Regions from separate parts of the Rhizobium sp. 0TCS1.26 genome, predicted to be linked through region 1. Evidence: riboswitches for the same ligand, from Rfam matches in the RefSeq annotation. Region 1 holds a riboswitch; each other region holds the start of a gene.

What was found. A riboswitch is a leader RNA that binds a small molecule or an ion and turns the genes downstream of it on or off. The one in region 1 is predicted to bind cobalamin.
Positions count from the first base shown of each region.
Region 2: linked by a shared signal. The riboswitch ahead of AAIH46_RS09175 (CbtB domain-containing protein) and the one ahead of AAIH46_RS19410 (DUF1636 family protein) in region 1 are both predicted to bind cobalamin.
Region 3: linked by a shared signal. The riboswitch ahead of AAIH46_RS15395 (ABC transporter substrate-binding protein) and the one ahead of AAIH46_RS19410 (DUF1636 family protein) in region 1 are both predicted to bind cobalamin.

Region 1 is NZ_JBCIYV010000004.1:345,801-350,716, reverse strand. It holds gene cobN (cobaltochelatase subunit CobN) at 1-1,110, opposite strand, end outside; gene cobW (cobalamin biosynthesis protein CobW) at 1,110-2,147, opposite strand; gene AAIH46_RS19410 (DUF1636 family protein) at 2,158-2,562, opposite strand; cobalamin riboswitch at 2,677-2,900, opposite strand; gene cobO (cob(I)yrinic acid a,c-diamide adenosyltransferase) at 3,006-3,620, shown strand; gene AAIH46_RS19400 (cobyric acid synthase) at 3,632-4,916, shown strand, end outside.
Region 2 is NZ_JBCIYV010000002.1:415,356-420,271, reverse strand. It holds gene AAIH46_RS09190 (LysE family translocator) at 1-73, shown strand, start outside; gene AAIH46_RS09185 (c-type cytochrome) at 248-691, shown strand; gene AAIH46_RS09180 (c-type cytochrome) at 784-1,701, shown strand; cobalamin riboswitch at 1,753-1,958, shown strand; gene AAIH46_RS09175 (CbtB domain-containing protein) at 1,983-2,159, shown strand; gene AAIH46_RS09170 (CbtA family protein) at 2,176-2,949, shown strand; gene AAIH46_RS09165 (hypothetical protein) at 2,952-3,260, shown strand; gene AAIH46_RS09160 (hypothetical protein) at 3,486-4,673, shown strand.
Region 3 is NZ_JBCIYV010000003.1:281,313-286,228, forward strand. It holds gene purU (formyltetrahydrofolate deformylase) at 1-316, opposite strand, end outside; cobalamin riboswitch at 718-949, shown strand; gene AAIH46_RS15395 (ABC transporter substrate-binding protein) at 1,160-2,146, shown strand; gene AAIH46_RS15400 (FecCD family ABC transporter permease) at 2,194-3,168, shown strand; gene AAIH46_RS15405 (ABC transporter ATP-binding protein) at 3,165-3,995, shown strand; gene AAIH46_RS15410 (peroxiredoxin) at 3,962-4,621, opposite strand; gene AAIH46_RS15415 (MarR family winged helix-turn-helix transcriptional regulator) at 4,885-4,916, shown strand, end outside.

The DNA of each region.
Region 1 (4,916 bases):
TCGTGCGATGCGATCCGCCACGGCCTCGACGCGATCCGGCTCCGGGCGGTTGGCATAGCCGGGAAAGCCGTGGTCGCTCTGCGCTTCACGCGCATCCTTGAACGAGATCACGCCGGCCAGCACACGCCCGTCGAGTTCCGGCAGCACCACATGCATGGCAAGGTCGGAGGGCCCGAGTCCGCGGCGACCTTCCAGCCAGTCCTGCCGCCTCGTCGTCGCGATCACTGCCTGGAAAACCGGCACGCCGAGGACCTCGAACAGCGTCCTGCCGTCAAGGGCTGCATTGCTGGCGAAGGCTGTGGCGGTGACGATGGCGGCGGGCTTCATCTCGGCGAAGCTGTCGCGCAGGAAGGACAGGGTCTGCCGGTCCTTCAGCCCCGGAACGAAGACGGGCAGGGGGGCAAAGCCGCGGGCTTCAAGCGCCTTGGCCAGTGCGTCGATCGGCGCCACGTCGGCTGCGAGCAGCATCGACCGGTAAAACAGCAGCGGCAGGATCTTGCGGCCTTCAAGGCCGCGCAGCGCCTCCGCCTGCGACACGACTCCAAGGCCCGGTCGATAGAAGCCGATCTTCGGCACGCTGACGGCAGAGATGCCGTCGGATGCGTTGCCGAGCGCAAGCCCGCGAAGCTCGTCCGTCAGCCGCTGCAGATTGTCCGGACCGCCTTCGCGGAAGAACGACAGCAGCCGGGCGATCTCGGCCTCGCTCACCGTCGAGGCGGAAGCGAGCCTCTCATCCGTCTCGCTGCATTCGCCCGGCAGCAGCACCAGCGGAATGGCCCGGCTTCTGGCCAGCCGCGATAGTTCATCGACGCCATAGCGCCACCGGTCATAGCCGCCCAGCACCCGCACCAGGATGACGCGCGCGTGGCGCGCCACCTTGTCGATCCACAGGTCCACCGACATCGGGTGCCTTAGGTCGGACAGTTGCGCCAGGCGCAGCGTCAGCCCGTCGATCGTGCTGCGAACCTCAGCCGAAGCCCAGGCGGACGCGATGCCGTTCAGATCGCTGTCGGTAAACGACAGCACCACCACATCGCCCGGCGTCTGGTCGAGGTCGACCGGTTCGATCAGGTCGTCGAGCGACGAGGATGTGGTGGCAAGGATATGCATCAGGCGGCCAGCATCCTCCCGATCCGGTCGGCATCGATGCCCTTCTCGCCGATGATGACCAGGCGCGAGCGGCGATCCTCCCCGTTCGCCCAGGGGCGATCGAAGTAGTGGTTTACGCGTGGGCCGACGGCCTGCACCAGAAGCCGCATCGGCTTGCCGGCAACTTCCACGTAACCCTTGATGCGCAGCACCTTTTCCGCCTCGGTCACCTGGGCGATGCGCAGGCTGAGTGCTTCCGGATCGGCGATCGCCGGAATATCGAGGACAAAACTGTCAAAGTCGTCGTGCTCGTGGTCCAGTTCGCCGTCGTGGTGCGTCTTGCGGTTCTCGATGTCGTCTTCCACCGCAAGGCCGAGGCCGATGAAGATCGCCGGGTCGACGACGCCATTGGCCGCTTCGACGATGCGCACGGCACGCGGCAGGTGGTCGCTGACATGCGCCCGCGCCCGTTCCAGGCCGTCAGCGGACAAAAGGTCGGCCTTGGTCAGGATGACGAGGTCGGCGCAGGCGATCTGGTCTTCGAACACTTCCTCGACCGGGTCGTCGTGATCCAGCGCCTCATCCCCGGCACGCTGCTCGGCGAGCGCCTGCATGTCGTCGGCGACGCGACCCTCGGCCAGCGCCAGACCATCGACGACGGCGATGACGCCGTCCACCGTCACGCGGCTCTTAACGCTCGGCCACTGGAAGGCCTGCACCAGCGGCTTGGGCAGTGCCAGGCCGGAGGTTTCGATGAGGATGTGGTCGACCTTCGGCTGCATCGCCAGAATGCGGTCGATGGCGGGGACGAAATCGTCGGCGACCGTGCAGCAGATGCAGCCATTGGCCAGCTCGATGATGTTGTCTTCCGGGCAGCTCTCGACGCCGCAGCCTTTGAGGATCTCGCCGTCGATCCCGACATCGCCGAACTCGTTGACGATCACCGCCAGCCGCTTGCCTTCCAGGTTCTGCAGGGCATGGCGCAACAGCGTCGTCTTTCCGGCGCCGAGAAAGCCGGTGACGACGGTGCAGGGGATGCGGGTGAGCGAAGAGGTCATGGACGGTCCTTTAAGGCTTCTGATGGGGCGTGAAATCGAGGGGCGGCACGCGGGCGATCATGCCGCGCTTCAGGCTGTCGGGGCGGCCCTTCCAGGGCATCAGGCCGTCCGTCGACCCGGCCAGCAGGCGGGCTCCGGTCAGCAGATCCTCGGCGCTTTCCGTCGTCAGGTCGCCGAAGACGTAGCTCCAGCCGTCAGGGTTGAGAATTGCGGCGCTGAGCCCGCGCTTGCAGTTGGCAAGGCAGGAGACGCCGCGGACCTCGATCCCCGCGGCGGCCAGATCGCGGGTTGCCTCGGCAAGCCGCGACCCGTCGCGCGGCAAGTCAGTGCCGTCTGCGGTGCCGCGGCATGTTTCGCAGACGTGGATCACCACGCGTGCCGGCTCGACCGCCTGCGCCGCGTCGCGTTCGTTCAATTGCCGAGAAAGATCCAAACCGACACCCCAAGCGTGCTTCATGATGGGGCGCACATTCACGGCCACGCGCCGGAATGTCAGGTAACATCCGTGCCGGAGCACCCCGCCCGGCTGGATTCATGATCGTCAACGGCAGGTCTCCTGGCTCGCGGATTGTCGCCCTTGCGCGGCCTTCCCGAAGGTATCCCTCCAGTGGCCTGGTGCGCCGGGTTCCCGCTCGTGGTGGCGGGGGCCGCTTACAGTTGCGGGGGCAGCCGCGGTTTTGGCACTGATGCCGCACCGCGTTCCCTCTTAGCTTTCCCCGTTGCCGGGAAAAGACCGTTGCCATTCCACTATGCGCTTAGGCGCTGATGTGTCAATGGCGGCAGTCGGCCATTGCCGGAGCGGGCGCATCGACTATAGTCCCGCCTCCGCCTCAAAGCCTGCCGACAGGGGAGCCGCACATGAAAGACATCGAGGTCTCGGAGGCCGAGCGCCACAAGCGCAAGATGGAAAACCGCAAGGCCGTCCAGGATGCAGAAGTGGCTTCGAAGACCATCGAGAAGGGCCTGCTGATCGTCAATACCGGACCCGGCAAGGGCAAGTCGACGGCTGCCTTCGGGCTGGCTCTGCGCATGCTCGGCCATGGCCGCAAGGTGGCGGTGGTACAGTTCATCAAGGGCGCCTGGGATACCGGCGAACGGCATGCCATGCAGGCGTTCGGCGACCGGGTGATCTGGCACACGATGGGCGAGGGGTTCACCTGGGACACCCAGGACCTGAAGCGCGACGTCGAGGCCGCCGACCGCGCCTGGGAGAAGGCGCTGGAGGTGATGGCGCAGCCGGAGGTTGGGCTCGTCATCCTCGACGAGTTGAACATCGCGCTGCGCTACGACTATCTGGATCTGGAAAAGGTGGTCGCCGATCTCGTCGCGCGCCGACCGGACCTGCATGTCATCGTTACCGGCCGCAATGCCAAGCCGGCGCTGGTCGAAGCCGCCGACATGGTGACCGAGATGACGCTGGTAAAGCATCACTTCAAGGCTGGTGTGAAGGCGCAAGCCGGGATCGAGTTCTGATGACGGCCGTGGTGACGGCAAGGGCGCTGATGTTCCAGGGCACCGGCTCCGACGTCGGCAAGTCGCTGATCGTCGCCGGCCTGGCGCGGGCGTTCACTCTGCGTGGTCTGCGGGTGGTGCCGTTCAAGCCGCAGAACATGTCCAACAACGCCGCCGTCACCGCCGACGGCGGCGAGATCGGCCGGGCGCAGGCCCTGCAGGCGCGTGCCGCCAGGGTGCCGCTCTCGGTGCACATGAACCCGGTGCTTTTGAAGCCGCAGAGCGATGTCGGCGCCCAGCTGGTGGTTCAGGGCAAGGTCGAGGGGAATGCGAAAGCCGCCGAATACCAGCAGATGAAGGCGGGCCTGATGCCGCGCGTGCTCGACAGCTTCGAGCGGCTGAGGAGCCAGGCGGACCTGGTGCTGGTCGAAGGCGCCGGCAGCGCATCCGAGATCAACCTACGGCGCAACGACATCGCCAATATGGGCTTCGCCCGCGCCGCCGACGTGCCGGTCGTGCTGATCGGCGATATCGACCGCGGCGGCGTGATCGCCAGTATCGCCGGCACCAAGCTGGTGCTGGACGCTGCCGATGCAGCGATGATCCGTGGCTTCATCGTCAACCGCTTCCGCGGCGATCCGGCACTGTTTGCCGAGGGCATGCGGATGATCGAAGGGTTTACCGGCTGGTCGCCGATCGGTCTCTTGCCGCATTTCACTGACGCCGTCCGCCTGCCGGCCGAAGATGCGCTGGCCCTGAATTCGGCACCCGCCGAGAAGGCCGGCGCGAGGATCCGCATCGCCGTGCCGCTGCTGCCGCATGTGTCGAATTTCGACGATCTGGATCCGCTTGACGCCGAGCCGCAGGTGCAGCTGGTTCGGGTCCGGCCCGGCGAGGTGCTGCCGGCAGATGCGGATCTCATCCTGCTGCTGGGATCGAAAGCAACCATCGCCGATCTGCGGGCTCTGAAGAGCGCCGGCTTCGACATCGACATCGCCGTCCACGTGCGGCGCGGCCGGCCGGTGCTCGGACTGTGCGGCGGGTACCAGATGCTTGGCCAGTCGGTCGGCGATCCTGACGGTATCGAGGGACCGGCCGGCGCCGTGGAGACGGGGCTCGGGCTGCTCGACGTGGCGACGCGGCTGACCGGCGAAAAACACCTGGTTGCCGTTGCCGGCGAGACTTCGGACGGTACGTCGTTTGCCGGCTATGAAATGCATGTCGGCGAAACCGACGGTCCCGATCGAGCGCGACCTTTCGGCCGGATCGACGGCACTCGGGAGGGCGCGATATCCGCTTCGGGCCTCGTCAGCGGCA
Region 2 (4,916 bases), on a different contig from region 1:
GATCGGCCGCATCGCCGGCATGCTGCTGATGGCCGTGTCGCTCGTGACGCTCTGGGAGGGCCTGATGCGCTGAGGCGGCAGGCTGTTCGACAAATGCACCGCGGCGCATGCGCAAGCGCTGATCGCTACCGTCTTCACATCTCTGTGTGCATCCAGATATGTCATTTTAATCAGCGCACTAGCGTGTAAGCATGATGATGTTGCTGCGCATCGGCAGAAGCCGGCGCCGTTTGAAGGGGATTTGTCGATGAAGTTGAATTTCATGGCCGCTGCCGGTCTCGCCCTCTGTCTTGGCGCCGGCGTCGTGTTTGCCGCCGATGAGCCGCAGGTCGTTCGCCAGGAACTGATGAAGAAGGTCGGTGGATCGATGGGCGCGCTGTCTGCCATCGCCAAGGGCCAGAAACCCTACGACGCGGCGACCGTGAAGACGGCCCTGACGACGATCAGCACGTCGGCCAAGGATTTCCCCAACCACTTCCCGGCAGGCTCGGAAACGGGTTTCGAGTCCGAGGCGGCCCCCGCGATCTGGTCCAGCATGGACGACTTCAAGTCGAAGGCGATGAAGCTGTCGACCGATGCCGATACGGTTCTCGCCTCGATGCCGGCTGATCCTGCAGCCGTCGGCCAGGCGGTGCAGACGCTCGGCAGCGACTGCGGCACCTGCCACCAGACCTACCGCCTGAAGCGCTGAGCTTTTTGCGACATCGGCGCCGCCGGCCGGTCCGGTCGATGCGGCGCCAGGACCATCCGGCCGGATGCGGCAGTCGAAGGTGAAGAGGGAAGATGGCCTCGATCTGGGTCAAACTATGCGTGGCCGGCGTTGCGGTCGTCGCAGCCGGAGCGGCGGTTGCCTATGCGGTGACCATGCCTGATCCGCATCAAGCCGGATATTGGGCCGATCTCGGAACGCCGGACCTGGCGCATGGGGAGAGGCTGTTCTGGGCCGGCGGATGCGCCAGCTGCCATGCGGCAAAGGGTGCCGGGGGCGACGCCGCCAAGCTTCTGTCGGGCGGACGCGCCTTGCCGACGGCCTTCGGCACGTTCAACGTTCCCAATATCTCCTCCGATCCGGAGGCCGGCATCGGCGGCTGGACGCTCGCCCAGTTCGGCGACGCGATGACCCGCGGCGTCGGTCCGAACGGCGAGCACCTCTACCCGTCCTTTCCCTACGGCTCCTACAGCCGGATGACCGCCGGCGATATCAACGACCTGTTCGGCTACCTGAAGAGCCTGCCGGCAAGCCCCGACGTCGCGCCGCCGCACGCGCTCAGCTTTCCCTTCAACATGCGCATGGCCGTCGGCGGCTGGAAGCTTCTCTACCTCAATGATCAGCCGCGCATTGCCCTGCCGGCGGATGCCAGCGATGCGGTCAAGCGCGGCCAGTATCTCGTCGAAGGCCCCGGCCACTGCGGCGAATGCCACACGCCGCGCAACGCGCTGGGCGGCTTTCAGAGCGGCCAGTGGCTGGCCGGCGGGCCGAACCCGGAAGGCGAGGGGCGTATTCCCGACATTACCCCCGGGTCGCAATCGATCGGCAGCTGGAGCGAGGCTGACATCGTCAACTACCTGGAGACCGGCTTCACGCCGGACTTCGACAGTGTCGGCGGTTCGATGGTGGAGGTGCAGCGAAACCTCGCGCATCTGCCGAAATCGGACCTGGAGGCGATCGCCGCCTACCTGAAGGCCGTGCCCTCCCTCTGAGGCCGATATCGGCCAATGCGCGCACTCTTGACAGCATTTCACCTCAAGCGCACAAGTGAAGCTTGTGTTGGTTCCGCTCGGGAAAACCCGGACGGATGAAAAGGGAACACGATAGGGTCGATTGACCTCATTCGTGGCTGCCCCCGCAACTGTGAGCGGCGAGTGCTTGGACCGTTCTGGCCACTGGGAAACCGGGAAGGCTGGTTCTTGCACAGCGACCCGCGAGCCAGGAGACCTGCCAGCACATATGTCGTCAACACATATGCAACGAGGGGTTTTGCATGTCGATCCAAACGTCTGTCGCCGGTACCGCGGCGAAATCCACATCACTTCTGCAGGCAGTCTTTGCCGCAGCGCTTGGCCTGTTCATTGTCGGTTTTGTCGGGTTCTCCCATGCGGAAGCCGTTCACAACGCAGCGCATGACACGCGCCACGCCAACGCCTTCCCCTGCCACTAAGGGTCAGGTTTTCATCATGTTCAGATCGATTGTCTTCTCCGCCGTCGTGGTGGGGATTGTAACAGGTATTGCCGTTTCGCTGATGCAGATGGTCGGCACGACGCCGCTCATCCTGGCGGCCGAGACCTACGAGAACGCAGCCCCGGCAGCGTCCCAACCTGAAGCTCATGAGCACGCCGCCGGCACCGCGCCGCATGATCATTCGGCGGCGGCGCCCGCCCAAGATCACGATGCCGGCGCTGCCGGGCATGATCACGGTGACGGCTGGGCACCTGCGGATGGTTTCGAACGCACGGCCTATACCGTTGCCGCCAACGTCCTCACCGGCATCGGTTATGCCCTGGTGCTGACGGCGGTGCTGTCGGTTGCCGGCCAGCTTGGCTTCGGCTCGGCGGTCGGCTGGCGCTCCGGCCTGTTGTTCGGGCTTGCCGGCTTCGCCTCCGTCATGCTGGCGCCGATGATCGGGCTTCCGCCGGAATTGCCAGGCTCGCCGGCCGGCGACCTCGGGGCCCGCCAGATCTGGTGGATCTCGACGGCACTCGCCACTGCCGTCGGCATCGGCCTCATCGCCTTCCGGCGCGAGCCTTGGGCCGCTTTGCTGGCCGTGGTGCTGATCGCCGCACCGCATGTGATCGGCGCACCGCTGCCGCCGGAGGGGGAGCACGCGCTGGCGCCGCTCGGCCTTGAACGGCGGTTCATCATCGCGGCGACGGTGACCAGCTTCATCTTCTGGGCCTTGCTCGGCGCACTCAGCGGTGCCTTCCTGAAACGCTTCGAGACGGCCCGCTGACGATGACCCCTGCAGCGTGGCGGGACGATCTCGACGCGCTGCAGTTCTGCCTGCCCGAGCATGGGGGTCTCTGCCTCGTCCACCGGCTGGCGTTTCGTACTTTCGTGGGCAGCGAGCCTGCCCGCGATACCTGCCTCGGCTTCTTCCTGGAGCATGAGGCCGCTTTCCTGTCCGCGGCCCGCCTGAAGATCGCGCGCCAGGCGATCGAGCCCGGCCGCAACCTTCATCTCAACAGCCGTGACATCCGCCGCGCCATCAATGGCGAAACATCCGGTGGGGCGGGCAAGGTCTGCCGGGTGCTGGGCGGGTGAGGAGGCGGGCGCCGTTTGGTCGTCAGGCGTCGATGTTTGTCACCGTTTGTCTTGGGTCGGTATGACCGCCATCGGCCCATTGCGGACATTTCAGGTAAGCCAGCACGTCTCTGAGATGCCGTGGATTTCTGACTGACCGCTTCTGGTAAGCAGAGTGGTGAAAAGTATTCGTGACTCCGCCGCTTTCCATGCAATGGTCGCGTCCCTTAATGCCTGGAGAAAAGAATGTGGGCCTACGTAGATAAGACGGGCAACACGCTGAATAACCTCTTCGACGAAGATCAGCCGCTGTTTGTCACCGCAGCTTTCATAACTAAGACGAACTTCGACCTCGTTGCAAAAGCGAGCATCGCTGCCATTGCGAAAAAGGTCGATGTAGATGCATTGCATGCGAACGTCCTCGGCGTAGCCAAGATTGAGCAAATCGCGCCGGACCTACTGAAGCTCCTGAAAAAGACGGACTGCCGCTTCTTTATCTCTCGCGTGGAGAAGAAGTACCTCGCTGCCTGCAAGGTGATTGACGTCTATTTTGATCAGGGCGAGAACAAGGCGGTGCCGTGGTCTGCGTACTGGCTGCGCCACCTGCGTCTATTGCTAACATTCAAGATGGCAAGCTTCGTCATCACGCCGGAAATTGCGGCGATCGTCTGGGACTGCGTGACGGCCAAGAGCGAGTTTACTTCTAAGAAGCACTTCGTGCTCGGCGCAGAAGCGATGCTGGACAATGTCCAGTTCGTGCCCGATGTGCGTAGCCGCCAGATCATCACTGACGCGCTTGAGTGGGCGATTGCAAACCCCGAGGAATTCTCGACCCACATTTCAGAGAAGGCTTTGCGGTATCAGCACTCACCAAATTTCGTGGCGTTTGTGAATCTTCTGGATGGTCTGCAGAATGCCTCGGAGCGTTGGAAGCGGCCAGTTCGCGAGATTGTCCACGACAAGCAGGCTGAAGTCGAGAAGGCGTTCGCCACATGGCATGCGACCATATCCAAACCTGAGCTTGCGAATGCAGAGGGACTTTCATGGCCAGGCGAAAGCAAGGCGTTCAAGGTCCAGAAGGTGACCGGCAGCACGTTCCGGACGGCCACTGAAGAAGAAAGCGCAGGCCTGCAGGTGGTCGATGTCGTCCTGTGGTGCTTTAAGCGCATCTTCAGCGACAAGGAAATTGGACAGGAGGCCGCCAAGCTGCTTAACTGGGTCATGCAGCGCGCATACCAGAACGACTTCTCGTTCGAAGGTGTCGGCAGGCAGGTCGAAGCCGAACTCGGCAGAATTATGGATGCCGACATGTCGAAAGAGAAGCTTGCGGAGGGGCGTAAGCTGATGGCGGAGATGGAAGCACAGCGTCAGGCACAGGTCGCCGCGCACGCCATCCATCTGGCCGGGAAGCTCACCGAGGGAATTGCCACCTGACGCCAAATAGTCGCGACAGGTCAGAGCCACATCTGAGAAGTTAAGCCCCTGGCCGCCATCGACGCCTCGCTGGAGGTCTCCGAGTGCCTCCGAGACGAGAGCCATCAGATCGCTTGTCGCGATAGTGTAAGCGGAGTTCGCCTACGTTATGAAGGAATAATTTGGGGGCGCTAATTGCCATGGCTTCACGATGTCCGCTGTTGCGCTTCTACGCCATGACGGCAGTCGGCCCGAAGTGGGACA
Region 3 (4,916 bases), on a different contig from region 1:
AGCGGTAGAGCAGATCGTTGAGGCAGTGGCCGAAGCGCGACACCATCAGCAGAACCTTCATGCGGCTTGACCCGTCATGGATCTCCGCCTGCATGCCCAACCGTTCTGCAATCGGTTTGAGGCCCTCCGCCAAATCGGCAAGGCCGAGACCCGTTTCCGACAGAAAGCTGATGCGCATGAAGAAGCGGCCGGTATCGAGGTCGTCGAATTGCGAGGAATCGACGATGTTGCAGCCGTTCTCCGCAAGATAGCCCGACAGAGCCGCGACGATGCCGCGGGCAGTGGGGCAGGATACGGTCAGCACGTAGTTCTTCATCGTCGGTCTCCAGAGCCCGGACGGGCGAGGCGGGTTGGTGCGGGGCGGTGCCCCTCGAAGTGGAAAGGCAGCCTAACCGCAATAGCCGAGGCACGCCGAATATCAAGGTCACATGCAGGATGTGCCGCCTTCTCTCGCAGGCGACCTGGGTTGAAGCTTAGAGCCGACGGCGGGCTTTGCCATCTCGGTTGCGCCATCGGCCCGTTCATCTCCGTCGCGACCGGCCAAAGCATCCGGCGCCCCCGATCACCGCGTTGGAGATCACAGAAATTCCGCCGGTGGCCTTTTGGCAGTGGACAGATCAAAAAAGGACGGCTATGCAGTAATGATATTACATTACTGCCGATCAGACGAAGCAGAAGATCCAGGGTACGCTTCGCCTTGACCAAGCAGCGATGCCACGTTTATCTGGCGCGGATGGTTCCTCACGCCCTCCACGGGCAAGGGGATTAATAGGGAACTCGGTGCGGCATCTTATTCGAGCTGCCAATGCCGGGGCTGCCCCCGCAACTGTAAGCGGAGCTGAACATCCTCGTGGCGCGCAAGCGCCATGCCACTGCGCCGAAAGCGCGGGAAGGCAGATGGGACGCGACTACCGTGAGCCAGGAGACCTGCCATCGATCGAAAAGTCCAAAGTCACGGGCGGGGATGCCCGGAACAGGAGTTGACCATGACCTTCTCTCGCATCAGCGAGCGCACTCTCTTGCACAGCCATATCCCCGGACGAGCCACATCGATCACCGGATGCAGCGCGTGACGCCTGCAATCCTGTTCCTTCTCACTCTGGGGTCATCCATGATGAAATTTCGAGCCCGCGGTGCCGGTACGGCAACCGCGATCCTGATGCTGGCCGCAGGTCTGGTGGGCGGCGAGGCGGAAGCCTCTTCGACCGCCTATCCCCTGACGATCCGGAATTGCGGGAGTGACGTCACTTTCCAGCACGCGCCGAAGCGCGCCGTGGCGATTGGCCAGAGTTCGGCGGAGATCCTCTATCTGCTCGGGCTCGGCGACCGCGTTGCCGGCACGGCGGTCTGGGTCGGACCGGTGTTGCCGGGCTACGAGGCGGTCGATGCTAAGGTGAAGCGGCTGGCCGACAACGATCCGAGCTTCGAAAGCGTCATCGCGACGCGGCCGGATCTGGTGGCGGTGCAGTTTCAGTGGCACGTCGGGGCAAAGGGCACGGTGGGCACTTTGAAGCAGTTCGAAGACCTGCAGGTGCCGGTCTACACATCGCCTTCCGACTGCACAGGCAAGGACAATTCGACAGGCGGCGATGGCGTTCGCGTCGCGCCGTTCACCATGGACCTGATCTACGCGGAAATCCGCGACCTTGCGAAGATCTTCGACGTGCAGGATCGCGGTGAGCAGGTGGTCGCCGATCTGCAGAAACGCGAAGCCGCGGCACGCGCCAAGGTCGCGTCCGCGAGCGGCGCGCTGTCGGCGGTCTTCTGGTTCTCCAGCGCGTCGCCGGCGGCCGATCCCTACGTGGCCGGGCGAAACGGCGCGCCGAGCTACATCATGGAGGCTCTCGGCATCCGCAACATCATCGATAGCGATGAGGAATGGCCGACGATTGGCTGGGAAACCGTAGCCAAGGCCAATCCGTCGGTGATCGTTGCGGCGCGCATGGACCGGCGCCGCTATCCGGCCGACGAGATCGCCGTCAAGCGTCAGTTCCTCAAGACCGATCCGGTGGCCAGCCTGATGGACGCGGTACAGAAGGGTCACATCATCGAACTCGATGCGCAGGCCATGAACCCGACCATCCGCACCATCGACGGGATCGAGATCCTCGCCGACGCGATCGCCTCGGCGGGCCTCAGCCGGTGAGGATACGCAAGCCCGCCATTCGTACCGCGGCGACTGTCGTCGCCCTGATGCTGCTCGTTGCGGCCCTGGGGCTCGGGGCAGCGATCGGCGAGACGCGAATACCGATCGATGTCGTTTGGAAGACTGTCGCCAACAAGGCATGGAACGCCGGTTACGCGGTGGACCAGATCGACGCCGGCGTTATCTGGAGTTACCGGCTGAGCCGGGTGGTTGTCGCAGCCTGCTGCGGCGCCGCCCTTGCTCTCTCGGGTGTCGTCCTGCAGGCGCTGCTGCGCAATCCGCTTGCCGACCCCTACATCCTCGGCATTTCGGCAGGCGCTTCCACCGGTGCGGTGGCGGTGGCGATCCTCGGTTTCGGCGGCGGGCTGGTCGGCCTGCCGCTCGGCGCATTCGCCGGCGCCGTTCTCGCCTTCGCGCTGGTCTTGCTGCTGGCCTGGCGGGCCGGCCGGGGGTCGGCGGCGATCATTCTTGCGGGCGTCGCCGGCTCGCAGCTGTTCCACGCGCTCACTTCGTTCGTGGTGACCAAGGCCGCCAATGCCGAACAGGCGCGCGGCATCATGTTCTGGCTCCTCGGCAATCTGTCGGGCGTGCGCTGGCCGGATGTCGGGCTGGCGCTGCCGGCGGTCGGCGTAGGGCTGCTTGTCTGTCTCGCCCATGCGCGGGCGCTTGATGCCTTTGCCTTCGGGACGGCTTCGGCCGCGTCCCTCGGCATTTCGGTGCCGCGCGTCTACGTGGTGCTGATCGGTGTCACGGCGATGATGACGGCCGTTATGGTGTCGCTTGTCGGCTCGATCGGCTTCGTCGGTCTGGTCATTCCGCATGCCACGCGCATGCTGGTCGGCATCCGCCACGGCGTCCTCCTGCCGGCGGCGGCGGTGACGGGTGCCGTCTTCATGATCCTCGCCGATATCCTGTCGCGGGTCCTCGTCGCGGGCCAGGTGCTGCCGATCGGCGTCATCACCGCCCTGGTCGGTGCGCCGGCCTTCGCCCTCATCATGAGCCGCAGGAGGACAAGCCTGTGAGGATCGACGCACGACAGGTCAGCTGGGCGAGCGGCACGACGAAGATCGTCGACGAGGTCTCGCTGTCCGTTGCCTCGGGAGAGTTTCTCGGCATCATCGGCCCGAACGGTTCCGGCAAGACGACGCTCATCAGCATGCTCGCCGGCCTGCGCCGACCAAAAGGCGGAACCGTCGAGCTCGACGGCGCAGACATTGCCGGCATCGCCCGCCGTGATCTCGCAGCGCGGGTGGCGCTGGTCGAGCAGCAGGCGGAAACCTCCGAGCGGCTGACGGCGCGCCAGGCGGTGGAATTGGGCCGGACGCCGCATCTTGGCTTCTTCGACCCGTGGTCGGGGGCCGATGACCGCATCGTCGACGAGGCACTTGAAGCCGTCGACATGGCGGCGTTCGGCTCGCGCAGCTGGCACACCCTGTCGGGCGGAGAACGCCAGCGCCTGCATATTGCCCGCGCGCTCGTTCAGCAGCCGCAGCTACTGATCCTTGACGAGCCGACGAACCATCTCGACATCGGACACCAGATCGGATTGCTGCGTCTCGTGCGCCGGCTGCAGCTGACCGTGGTCGCTGCATTGCACGACCTCAATCATGCAGCGCTTTTCTGTGACCGGATCGCCGTCATGAAGCACGGCCGGCTCGCGGCGATCGGTGCTCCGGATGAGGTCCTGACGGCGGACCTCATCCGGGATGTCTTCGAGGTCGATGCGCAGGTGGAAACCATCGACGGACAGATGTCCATCCGGTTTGCGGTGGAAGAGCGCGTGAATTGTCAGCCCGGCACGCGCCCTGATGCAGATCAGGCGGTCGGCTGCTTGGTCTTGCGCAGGTAGGGCAGCACGGTGTCGAACGAGCCGAAGCGCGCGATGGCGTCTTCGTTCGATACTGCCGCGGTGATGATCACGTCGTCGCCGTTCTGCCAGTTCGCAGGCGTCGCCACCTGGTGCTTCGCCGTCAGCTGGATCGAATCGATCGCCCGCAGGATCTCGTTGAAGTTGCGGCCGGTGGTCATCGGATAGGTGAGGATCAGCTTGATCTTCTTGTCCGGGCCGACGACATAGACCGAGCGCACCGTTGCGTTGTCGGCCGGCGTGCGGCCCCCCGACGTATCCCCGGCAGCTGCCGGAAGCATGTCGTACAGCTTGGCGATCTTCAGGTCCTTGTCGCCGATCAGCGGGTATTCGACATCGAAACCGGTGGCGGTGCGGATGTCGTCCTTCCACTTGCCGTGGCTTTCGACCGGATCGACGGAGATGCCGATGATCTTGACGCCGCGCTTGCGAAACTCGCCTTCGAGGCCGGCCATGGTGCCTAGTTCCGTCGTGCAGACCGGCGTGAAGTTCTTCGGATGCGAGAACAGCACTGCCCAGCCGTCGCCGATCCAGTCGTGGAATTGAAGCGGGCCGACCGTGGTGTCCGCAGTAAAATCCGGAGCAACGTCATTGATGCGCAGCGACACGAGCTTAGTCTCCTTCAACTCAGGTTAGGGGCTCAACATAGGCGAAGTGGCGGCAAATGCGAGGGCGCGGATTTCAACTGAAGGCCGATAGCCGCAAAACCGTTCTCAGCCCGGCAGCGCTAGGAGCAGAATTGTGGCTCGGGCATGCAGCCGGCTTCCGCGAAACTTTGATGGCGGGCACGAGATGCAGATCGAGACCTTTGACATTTCAAATACCTCTTCTTACAGCTTACCGAGACAATCATGGGGAGCAGGATCGACCAATGACGGAATTTGTCGAAACAGCTTTGGACCT